2 regions of the Clostridium sp. CM038 genome follow, and region 2 is predicted to be linked to the other one. Evidence: riboswitches for the same ligand, from Rfam matches in the RefSeq annotation. Region 2 holds a riboswitch; the other holds the start of a gene.
What was found. A riboswitch is a leader RNA that binds a small molecule or an ion and turns the genes downstream of it on or off. The one in region 2 is predicted to bind S-adenosylmethionine.

Region 1 (5,865 bases), 180 kb from region 2:
CTTCTCGTTAGTTACTTTAGCTACTTTCTTAAAGTCCATTTCTTCTCTAACTGGAATTAATATAATATAAATATTTTTAGAAATTCCATGTGTCACTAAAGTTTTATAGACATACTTTTCATCTCTACCTATCTTATTTGCCACAGACACTCCATCTATTTTATCATCTTTGATATCATAAGTTATAACATTGTATTCTACATTCCCTTTATCTAAAATTCGCATAGCATTTGTTTTTATCATCATCTTCCCCTTTATTTAAATGGATTTACAATAAAAAGTTAGTTTCAAAGCTTCCCTTATTATATCCTCTTTTCTTACCTTATGCACTATTTACCTAATCACTATAGTATTTATCGGTCTATTTTACAATTATTAACTATAAATAACCCCTTTGCTATTGAAATTTTTACCAGTTGCTATATAATGATATTAACAAAGTAAATTAACTTAGATCGTCTACATTAAAGGGGGAAAAAACATGTCGGAAAAAGTAAAAAGTACTAAACATTTAACATTAGTGTCATTAGTTTTAATGATTTTTACTTCGGTTTATGGATTTAACAACATTCCCAGATCATTCTATAAAATGGGTTATGCTGCCATTCCTTGGTACATACTGTCTGGAATAACATTTTTTATTCCTTTTGCTTTCATGCTATCTGAGTTTGGTGCAGCTTTCAAGGATGAAAAAGGTGGAATCTACTCATGGATGGAAAAATCAGTGGGGGCTAAATTTGCTTTTATGGCAACGTTCATGTGGTATGCATCTTATGTAATTTGGATGGTTAACGTTGCCTCAGGAGTTTGGGTTCCAATATCGAATGCAATATTTGGAAAAGACACAACACAGACTTGGGCCTTATTTGGATTAACCGGGCCTAAAACTTTAGGAATACTTGGAATGCTTTGGATAATATTTGTTACATTTATATCAACTAAGGGATTAGATAAAATTAAAAAGGTAACATCACTAGGTGGCACTGCAGTTGCATTGTTAAACGTAGTATTATTAGTCGGATCTCTACTAGTCCTTATAGGAAATCATGGCCAGTTAGCTCAGCCAATAACTGGACTTAGTTCATTCATATCTTCACCAGATCCTGCTTATTCTGGAAATATGATTTCATCATTTGCTTTCGTAGTATTTGCTATATTTGCTTATGGTGGTATTGAAGTTGTAGGAGGACTAGTTGACGAAACAGAAAATGCTGAAAAAAACTTCCCTAAGGGTGTTGTTATTTCAGCAATTATTATCTCAGTTGGATACGCACTTGGACTATTCCTTGTTGGTATATTTACTAACTGGTCAACTGTTATGACTGGAAATGGCGTTCACTTAGGTAATGTTGGTTATGTAGTAATGAGTAACCTAGGGTATTCTCTTGGTAGTGCATTCGGTGCAAGCGAAGCAACATGTTTAGCTTTGGCGCATGGAGTAGCTAGATTCGTTGGGCTTTCAATGTTCTTAGCTTTAGCCGGTGCATTCTTTACATTAATGTTTTCTCCATTAAAGCAATTAATTGAAGGTACTCCAGCTAAATTATGGCCTGGGAAAATGGCAGAAATGAAAAATGGAATGCCTCAAAGGGCTATGTGGATTCAAGCTACAATAGTTTGTGTTATTATTGCTCTTGTATCCTTTGGTGGAGAGAATATGTCAGGTTTTTTCGTTGTGTTAGTAGCTATGACTAATGTAGCTATGACTCTTCCATACATGTTTATAGCTTTTGCTTTTACACCATTTAAGAAAAACAAAGATATTATTAAGCCTTTTGAAATATTCAAAACTGAAAGAAGTGCACTAATATGGACAATAGTTGTTATGTTCACTGTTGGATTTGCAAACTTCTTCTCAATAATACAACCAGCACTGGAAGGAAAATTGATCATAACGCTTCAGAGTATAGGTGGCCCAGTATTCTTTGGGGCTGTTGCCTGGTTTATGTATAGCCACTATGAAAAGAAATATTTAAATAAAAATATACCCTTTACAAATAAAAATTTTAAATAAGTCTATGCTGAATCAAAAAGATGATTTCTGTGTTGTGCACAGAAATCATTTTTTTTTACTTTTCACATTATATTATATAATTTTATTATTATTCCATTTACCTGATTTCATGTAGATTATACACATTACAAGTGATGCGAATGTTGCAAGAGGAGAAGCAAATCCAATTTCATATAGAGTCATACCTACTATTTTACTTAAAACAAAAGATAACGGTATACGAATGATAAATGTAGCAATTAAACTGTGAATCATTGGAAATAACGAATTACCACAACCACTAAAAAACGAGTTCATACAAAATACAAAGCATACCAAAATGCAATCGATGCTGTATGATTTAATATATAATGCAGCTGTTTCTATGACCGCTGTATCCCTAGAAAACAATGCTGTAAGCGATGTTGGATTCCATTGTGCATATGCATAACATATTATTCCTAATATTAATGAGCATCCCGTGCCTATATACAAACATTGTTTTGCTCTTTCCTTCTTTCCTGCCCCCATATTCTGAGCTGTCATTGATGCAATTGCTGAAGCAAATGCAATCGTTGGAAGCATTGTAAATACAATTATTTTTTCGACAACACCTACAGATGCAGAAGCAGTAAGTCCCATTACATTAATAACTGCTGTAATTATTATAAAAGAAATATTAATTAAACCATCCTGTAATGCTATTGGTAATCCTAGCTTAAATACCTTCTTTGCTTTTCCTGCTTCAATCCTAATATGACTACGATGAAACTCAAAGTTAAAACCTATCTTTTTTATATACAGCACCCCAATTATGAAGCTTATAGCTTGAGCAGCTATAGTAGCAATTGCAGCTCCTGGAGCCCCCATATGGAACCCACCCACTAATATTAAATCTACCATAATATTAGTTACGCAAGCTACCGCAATAAAGAATAATGGTGCTTTTGAATTGTCTAGCCCTCGCAGAATACCACTCAACGCATTGTACCCTATAATAAATGGAATACCACAAGAACAGATAAAAATATATTGTTTTGTGTATTCAAATGCCTCTGTTGGCGTATTCATTAAATTTGTAATAGTACCTGTCATTACCACCATAATTACAGTCAACACAGCTGCTATTATACCAAATGTACAAATGATAGTTCCAACTGACTCTGCAATATCTTTATATTTTTTTGCACCCAAATAGTTGCCAATTAAAATAGTACCTCCAGTTGTTAATCCAAGGATAACGCTTGTGATTGTCTGCATAATCTGGCTTCCTGTTGCCACAGCAGAAACTTGCGCCGAATTATCAAACTGTCCAACAACCAACAAATCAGCTGCACCATAGAGTGCTTGCAACAAGCTTGCTAATAGAAACGGAAATGCAAATTTTAAAAGCGTTGGGATAACCTTACCCTCTGTTAAAGTATTCTCTTGTTTCATAATAACCTTTCCTTCTGTTAAAATGTTCTGTTGTGTCATAATATGTGCCTCCTAAAATAAAAAAATGCTGGATAAGGCAGTTGGCTTTATCCAACCATCTTATCCAGCATATAATTATCTATATACCCTCCGATGAACAGTAGCAATCGTAACACATATGTTCAATATTGTCAAAAATAAAACAAAGACATTTTTACCTATTGACAATTGCTTTTACGAGTAATATACTAAGCAATAACAACTGAATACAACTTATCCAGAGCGGCAGAGGGACTGGCCCGATGATGCCCGACAACCAGCATTCTTAAGTGGAGTGCAATGGTGTCAATTCCATCAGATTATAAAATCTGAAAGATAAGGACGATAGCAAATTTTATAATACAATTTTATTGTTTATTAAAGTTAATCATGCTGCTTTCCTTATAGGAAAGCAGCTTTTTTTTATAAGATGCCTAATTACAAGGAGGATGCAAATGCCAATAAAAATACCTGACAATCTTCCAGCGTTTAAAACTTTAAATAAAGAGAACATTTTTACTATTACAGAAGACTGCGCATTTCACCAAGATATTCGGCCTTTAAAAATTGTGATTTTAAACCTTATGCCAACAAAAATCGATACTGAAACACAAATTTTAAGACTTCTTGGGAACTCTCCACTACAGATTGATATAGTTCTTCTTCACCCTGCAAGCCATGCATGTAAAAATATATCGCAGGAACATTTAATTAAATTTTATAACACTTTTGAAGAAATAAAGAATTCTAGATTTGATGGAATGATAATAACTGGAGCGCCAATTGAAAGTATTCCCTTTGAAGAAGTGGATTACTGGGAGGAGCTTAAAAAAATTATGGAATGGAGTGTTCACAATGTATACTCTACCTTGCATATTTGTTGGGGTGCTCAAGCAGGGCTTCATTATCATTACGGAGTGCAAAAACATAAACTTGATAGTAAAGTATTTGGAGTGTTTAAACATAAAATAACAAAGCAAAACGTTAAACTTTTGAGTGGATTTGATGATGAATTTTATGTTCCACATTCAAGACATACTGAAATAAGAAAAGTTGATATTGATAAAATAGATGAGCTTGAAATTTTATCAGAATCTGAGGAATCAGGCATTTACATTGTATCAGCAAAAAAGGGAAGACAAATTTTTATAACCGGGCATTCAGAGTATGATCCATTAACATTAAAAAATGAATATGACAGGGATATAGCAAACGGCTTAAATATAAATGTCCCCAAAAATTATTATCCAAAAGACGATCCATTAAAAATACCTATCGTAAAATGGAGAGGTCACTCAAGTTTGCTTTTTTTAAACTGGTTAAATTATTATGTTTATCAGGAGACACCTTACAATTTGGTGTACCTAGAATAATACATATAAAAGTTGGGCCCCTAGTAACTTAGGGACCCAACTCTAAATATTGAACTTTATTAAAATTTAATCTGTATTAGAAATACGTTTCTTAAATTCTTCCATGTCATGGAATGAACTTATATATACCCTATGTAAGGAAAGTATACCATCCTCTTTGGAAGACCATCTGCCGTCAGTACTAAAAGCCATTGTATACCCTGCTTCTCGTACAGCCTCAATTGAAGTTTTGCTGTATCCACCATAAGGGTAGGAAAAGAATTTTATTTGTTTATTTAATATTTTTTCCAAATCTTTTTTAGATTTAACTAAAGTTTCTAGTTGCTTATCCTTAGGCATCTCTTTTAAATTTTCATGCTTTACGGTATGACTCCCTATTTCCACTCCATATTTTTCCATTTCCACAAGCTGTTTCGAAGTCATATAGTTAGGACTTTTATCAATACTACCAGTAATAACAAAAATTGTTGCTTTAAAATTATACTTTTTCAAAACAGGGAACATATCCGTATAATTATCTTCATAACCATCATCAAAAGTAAGAACTATGGATTTTTCAGGTATTGGTATATCCTTAATAAGATATTCATATAAATTTGTAAGTGTAATAGTATAATAACCATTATCTTTTAAATATTTTAGTTGCTCCTCAAATCTTTTAACAGGAAGACGAATAGGATTATCTTTTTCGTAGTCAATTGAATGGTACATTAAAACTGGAACACTCTTTCCTGAAGCCTTCATAACAGCAGTCTTGTCAAAAGCGGGTATCGAAGAGGTTTGAGCGGGTTCAGCCGGTTTAATGGGTTCAACTGCAGTTGCTGGTTTAACTGGGGCAGTTTTTTTTATTGTAGCAATCTTCGATCTTGAACACCCCGAAAGAGACATTAAAATAACGAGTGTAAATATTAAAATTATTTTTTTTCTCATAATAACCTCCTTGTATGTATTTTTTCGGAAACACATATTATTTTTTAATCTTCATCATCTAATACAAAACCCCTTAATAATAAATTCCCTGAGTATTTTGTAACCCTAATGCTA
Region 2 (5,865 bases):
GGGATTAATTGAGTAAACAAATACAAAAGCTGTATTGGAATTTTCTAATACAGTTTTTGTATTGACGCTGCTATAGTTATAATCTAAATGAAACTACCCTTGTCACTACTGATCTATTTGATTATAATTAAGTGTAATCATTTTTTTACAAAGGAGATAAATTATGCACTCATCACAATACTTTATTGACACATTAAATATGGAACCTCATCCTGAAGGTGGTTTCTACAAAAGCAGCTTTGACTCTTGTGAAAATATTAGCTCCAATGATTTAAAAACTAGCTTTGAAGGTGAAAGAATACTTTGGACTAGTATTTATTTTTTATTAAGAGATGGAGAAATTTCAAGTTTCCATAGATTGAAATCAGATGAAATGTGGTACTATCATGCAGGTTCCCCTCTTACAATATATATGATAAGCCCAGAGGGAGAACTTACTACTAAGCAACTAGGTCTTAATATAAAAAATGGAGAAACCCCACAATTCCTAGTACCTAAGAATTATATCTTTGGTTCTGCTATGAATAGTTCAGGTTACTCTCTTGTTGGCTGTATGGTATCCCCTGGCTTTGACTTTAAAGATTTTGAAATATTAAAAAGAGATGTTCTTTTAAACAAGTACTCTCAATATAAGGATATAATAATTAAGCTTACAGAATAACTATTGCTTTGTAATTAGAGACCCTACTAGAATCAATGATTCTAGTAGGGTCTCACTATTTTAATACTATTTATTTATGTTCTAAACATTTACTACCGTCTTCATATCACTTAATACATATGTATTTTTTTCCCTTTGCCGTTTCATAAAGAAAGAATGCCACTTGCTATTTACTCTCTATGATTATATTAAAACAATAACCTTAGTTAATACTAATATTCCAAGTAAAATACCTACTACTATTCTATATATTGCAAAGACTTTCATTGGTTTCTTTTTCAAATAATCCACAAATTTTTTCATAACTATCAAAGATACTATGAAGGCTACAACAAATCCTACTATTAATGAAATCCATAATGTTTTCGTCATTATAGAATAATCAAATTCAAATAAGTCCTTACCTGTCGCCCCTATCATAGCTGGAATCGCTATGAAAAATGAAAATTCTGCTGCTATTGGTGTTGATAATCCTGCAATCCATCCACCCATAATTGTAGAAGCACTTCTTGACATTCCTGGCCACACACAAAAAAGTTGTAATAAACCGATCTTAAATGATTGTATAGGCGTTATGCTATCTATACTTTCTACTTTATGATCCCTATTTCTAACTCTCTTCTCGATTATTAGTAACAATAATCCACCAACTATGAATCCTACTATAACAGCCTCTGGTGTAAACAGTAGTTTTATTTTGTCGTATAATACTACTACTGCAATTCCCATTGGAATAGATGCCGTAATAACATTTATACCAAATCTGAATCCTTTCTTTCCCTTTTTTCCTTTACTAAATATAAACTTAAAAAATTCTATTATACTTTCGCTAATCTTCTCCCAATACAAAACAACAACTGCCATTATTGCTCCAAGTTGGATTACAACTTGAAACATCTTTGCAAATTCTCCCTCAAACCCAATTGCCCATCCAATCAATATCATATGTCCTGTAGACGATACTGGGATAAATTCAGTTACCCCTTCTACTATTGCTATTATAATTGCTTTTAATAAAAATATTATGTCCATAACTCACCATTCCTTACAATTTAATTATTACTGTATATAGTTTATCATAATAATCTATAAGGTACCATCTTCAAAACTTACTGTAATATGACATCTATGCAAGTTTTAAAAAATGCTTTACCTGTCGTAGTAATTGTGTTATTCTTAAATTACTACGACAGACAAAGTACTACAGATGCAGTAAAATTAAAGGAGGATATAATTTGATAAGCAGCGATGTAATTCGAGGATATAATGATACGATTATTCTTTTTATGCTTCAAGATGGCGAATCCTACGGGTATGAAATATCAAAAAACATCAGAAAATTATCAGAGGAGAAGTATGTTATGAAAGAGACCACACTCTATTCAGCATTCAACCGTCTTGAGAAGAATGGATATATCGAATCTTTCTATAAAGACGAAACCTTTGGTAAAAGACGCACATATTATAAAATCACCCCCGTAGGTTTAACCTACTATAAAGAAAAATGTGAAGAATGGAGCTTAACAAAAGAAGTTATTAATAAATTTATTAAGGAGAGGGATTAAAATGGAAACTATAAAAAATTATTTAGATAATATGTTTAAAGTCCTACCAAGAACAAATCAGACGGTCAAATTAAAAAACGATTTATTATGGAATATGGAAGAAAAATATAACGAGAATAAGAATGATGGAAAATCAGAAAATGAGGCCATTGGTATTGTAATTTCAGAATTTGGCAATATTGACGAATTAATTGATGAACTCGGCATCGAACATATGAAAGATGATGTTATACTTAAAACCATTACACAGGAAGATGCAGATAATTTTATGGCTGAAAAAAAGAGATCTGGCTTATTGTTGGGTATTGGTGTTTCTTTATGTATTGTAGCAACGGCTATATTAATATTAATTACCACTCTCGTAGATAATGGCATTCTCGGTAAAGGTATTTCAAAAAATTTCAGCGATATGTTTGGTATTATTCCACTATTTATTCTACTTGTACCTGCTATAGCTTTATTCATTTATTCCGGTATAAAGCTAGAAAAATACAAGTATCTACAAAGCGGTTTTGATTTGCCTCCTCATGTAAAAGTAATTGTAAATCAAAAAAATAATGCTTTTGCATCAACCCATATGATATCTGTAATAACAGGTGTGTGCATATGTGTCATATCACCAGTTGCACTTTTTGTATCATCTGCTTTTGGCGACAATGCATCTAGCTACGGAGTAGTTGTTTTACTTGTGATGATTGCTATTGCCGTTTTCCTCTTTATATATTTTGGAAATATTAAGCAGAGTTTTAGTATTCTTTTACAGATTGGTGACTTTTCAAAAGAAAAAACTGAAGATAATAAACTTATTGGTGCAGTTGCTGCTATCGTATGGCCATTAGCAATCTGTATCTTCCTTGTCAGTGGATTAGTTTTTAATCTATGGCACATTAATTGGATTATATTCCCTATCGTTGGCATTTTATTTGGTATGTTCAGTGCAGCATATAGTATTATAAAAGGGCATAATTAAAATAATTTTATCTTTTAAAAAAGTATTGACAATTGTTTTTATGAGTAATATACTAAATACTAATAACTGAATACAACTTATCCAGAGTGGCAGAGGAACTGGTCCGATGAAGCCCGACAACCAGCATTCTTATTCGAATGTAGTGGTGTCAATTCCTGCAGATTGTAAAATCTGAAAGATAAGGATGTTAGCAAATTTTATGATACAATTTTATTGTTTATTAAAGTTAACTATTGCTACTTTCCTTATAGGAAAGTAGCTTTTTTTCTTCCCCAAAAATCTAAATAAATAATGTACTAAATACTAACAACTAAATATAACTTATCCAGAGCGGCAGAGGGACTGGCCCGATGATGCCCGACAACCAGCATTTTTAAAAGAAGTGCAATGGTGTCAATTCCATCAGATTGTAAAATCTGAAAGATAAGGACGATAGCAAATTTTATGATACAATTTTATTGTTTAATAAAATTAATCATGCTGCTTTCCTTATAGGAGAGCAGCTTTTTTTTGAAAAATAATTATAAAAGGAGAAATTAATATGAGTGAGCGAAAATTAAGTTTTGAAACATTACAGGTACATGCAGGGCAGGTTCCAGATCCTACTACAGGATCAAGAGCAGTTCCAATTTATCAAACATCATCTTATGTTTTTAAAAATGCAGATCATGCAGCAAATTTATTTCAATTAAAAGAAGAAGGAAATATATATTCAAGAATAATGAACCCAACTACAGACGTTTTTGAAAAAAGAGTAGCCGCTCTTGAAGGCGGAGTAGCAGGACTTGCTACAGCTTCAGGAATAGCTGCAACATTCTATGCAATACTTAATGTAGCAAATTCAGGTGATGAAATAGTAGCTGCAAGCACTCTATATGGTGGTACTTATGAACTATTTAATGTTACTCTTAGAAAACTTGGAATTAACGTAACATTTGTTGATCCAGATGATCCTGAAAATTTTAGAAAAGCTATCTCGAATAAAACAAAAGCACTTTATGCTGAAACAATGGGAAACCCAAAAATAAACGTTCTAGATATAGAGGCAGTAGCGAATATTGCTCATGAAAATAAAATACCCCTTATTATTGACAATACCTTTGCAACTCCATTCCTTTGTCGTCCAATTGAGTATGGTGCAGATGTAATTATTCATTCAGCAACAAAGTTCATTGGAGGACATGGAACTACTATTGGTGGAATTATAGTTGATGCTGGTAAATTTGATTGGGCAGCAAGCGGTAAATTCCCTGATTTTACAACTCCGGATAAAAGTTATAATGGAATAGTATATGCTAATTTAGGTGCTCCAGCATTTGCTTTGAAAGCTAGAGTTCAACTTTTAAGAAACACCGGTGCTACGCTTAGCCCTCAAAGTGCATTTTTATTTCTTCAAGGTTTGGAGTCATTATCATTAAGAGTTGAGAGACATGTAGCAAACGCTAGGCAAGTTGTTAAATTTTTGAGTAAGCATCCAAATGTTTCATGGGTAAATTATCCTGAACTTGAAGGGAGCAAATATAAAGAATTAGCTAAAAAATACCTACCAAAGGGCGCAGGATCAATATTCACTTTTGGAATAAAAGGTGGCCTTGAATCTGGAAAGAAATTTATTAATAGTGTAGAATTATTTTCGCTGCTTGCAAATGTTGCAGATGCAAAATCTCTAGTAATTCACCCCTCAAGCACAACTCATGCAGAGCTTAACGCAGAGGAGCAAAAATCTGCTGGAGTTACTTCAGATTTGATAAGACTTTCAATTGGTGTTGAGGGTATCGATGACATTATATACGATTTGACGCAAGCTCTAGAAAAATCTATTCAATAAAAAGTTAATAATTCTTTGGCAGTTGGTTTCAAAATAAGGTCTTGTTCCTAACTATATTCCTCCATCACCTTAGATGACGGAGGAATAACTTTAAAGTTTAGAAAGGAAAACTAATATGAAAAAGGTAAAAATAGCGATTTTAGGTTTTGGAAATGTTGGGACAGGTGTATGGAAAATACTTCAGGAAAATAAAAAAGAAATAATGAAACGTTCAAATTATGAAATAGAAGTTGCTAAAATACTTGTAAAAGATATAAATAAAAAAAGAGATGTCAAAGCACCTAATGGCCTATTAACAGATAACATTGATGATATTATAAATGATGAAAGTATAAAAATTGTGGTTGAACTTATTGGTGGATGCGATAAATCTAAAGAGTATATGATACGCGCAATGAAATCTAAAAAACATATTGTAACTGCTAATAAATTAGTTATCGCGAACTGGGGCGAAGAGTTATTTAAAACAGCGGAGAAAGAAAACGTATTGTTTTATTATGAAGCAAGTGTGGCTGGTGGAATTCCAATAATACGCGAGATTAATGAGAGCCTTACAGCCAATAGGATTGAGCAGATAATTGGAATTATAAATGGAACAACTAATTACATATTAAGCAAAATGACAATGGATGGGATTAGCTTTGATGAAGCGCTAAAAGAGGCGCAAGAAAAGGGTTATGCTGAAGCGGACCCAACCTCTGATGTTGATGGCTTTGACGCTGTATATAAGCTTGCGATAATGTCTTCTCTAGCATTTGGAACTAAGGTAGATCATGATTGTATTTATAGAGAAGGAATAAGAAGAATTAGTGACATAGATATAGAATATGCTAAAAAACTT

Region 1: another riboswitch for S-adenosylmethionine. It lies ahead of metA (homoserine O-acetyltransferase MetA); the one in region 2 lies ahead of ACWJKS_RS01850 (O-acetylhomoserine aminocarboxypropyltransferase/cysteine synthase family protein).

The regions. Positions count from the first base shown of each region.
Region 1 is NZ_CM143651.1:594,833-600,697, reverse strand. It holds gene ybaK (Cys-tRNA(Pro) deacylase) at 1-243, opposite strand, end outside; gene yjeM (glutamate/gamma-aminobutyrate family transporter YjeM) at 482-2,014, shown strand; gene ACWJKS_RS02760 (MATE family efflux transporter) at 2,087-3,469, opposite strand; SAM riboswitch class I at 3,680-3,791, shown strand; gene metA (homoserine O-acetyltransferase MetA) at 3,904-4,821, shown strand; gene ACWJKS_RS02750 (polysaccharide deacetylase family protein) at 4,888-5,751, opposite strand.
Region 2 is NZ_CM143651.1:415,548-421,412, reverse strand. It holds partial or broken gene ACWJKS_RS01875 (nucleoside deaminase) at 1-8, shown strand, start outside; gene ACWJKS_RS01870 (cupin domain-containing protein) at 164-661, shown strand; gene ACWJKS_RS01865 (undecaprenyl-diphosphate phosphatase) at 845-1,693, opposite strand; gene ACWJKS_RS01860 (PadR family transcriptional regulator) at 1,897-2,226, shown strand; gene ACWJKS_RS01855 (permease prefix domain 1-containing protein) at 2,228-3,196, shown strand; SAM riboswitch class I at 3,271-3,381, shown strand; SAM riboswitch class I at 3,515-3,626, shown strand; gene ACWJKS_RS01850 (O-acetylhomoserine aminocarboxypropyltransferase/cysteine synthase family protein) at 3,738-5,024, shown strand; gene ACWJKS_RS01845 (homoserine dehydrogenase) at 5,140-5,865, shown strand, end outside.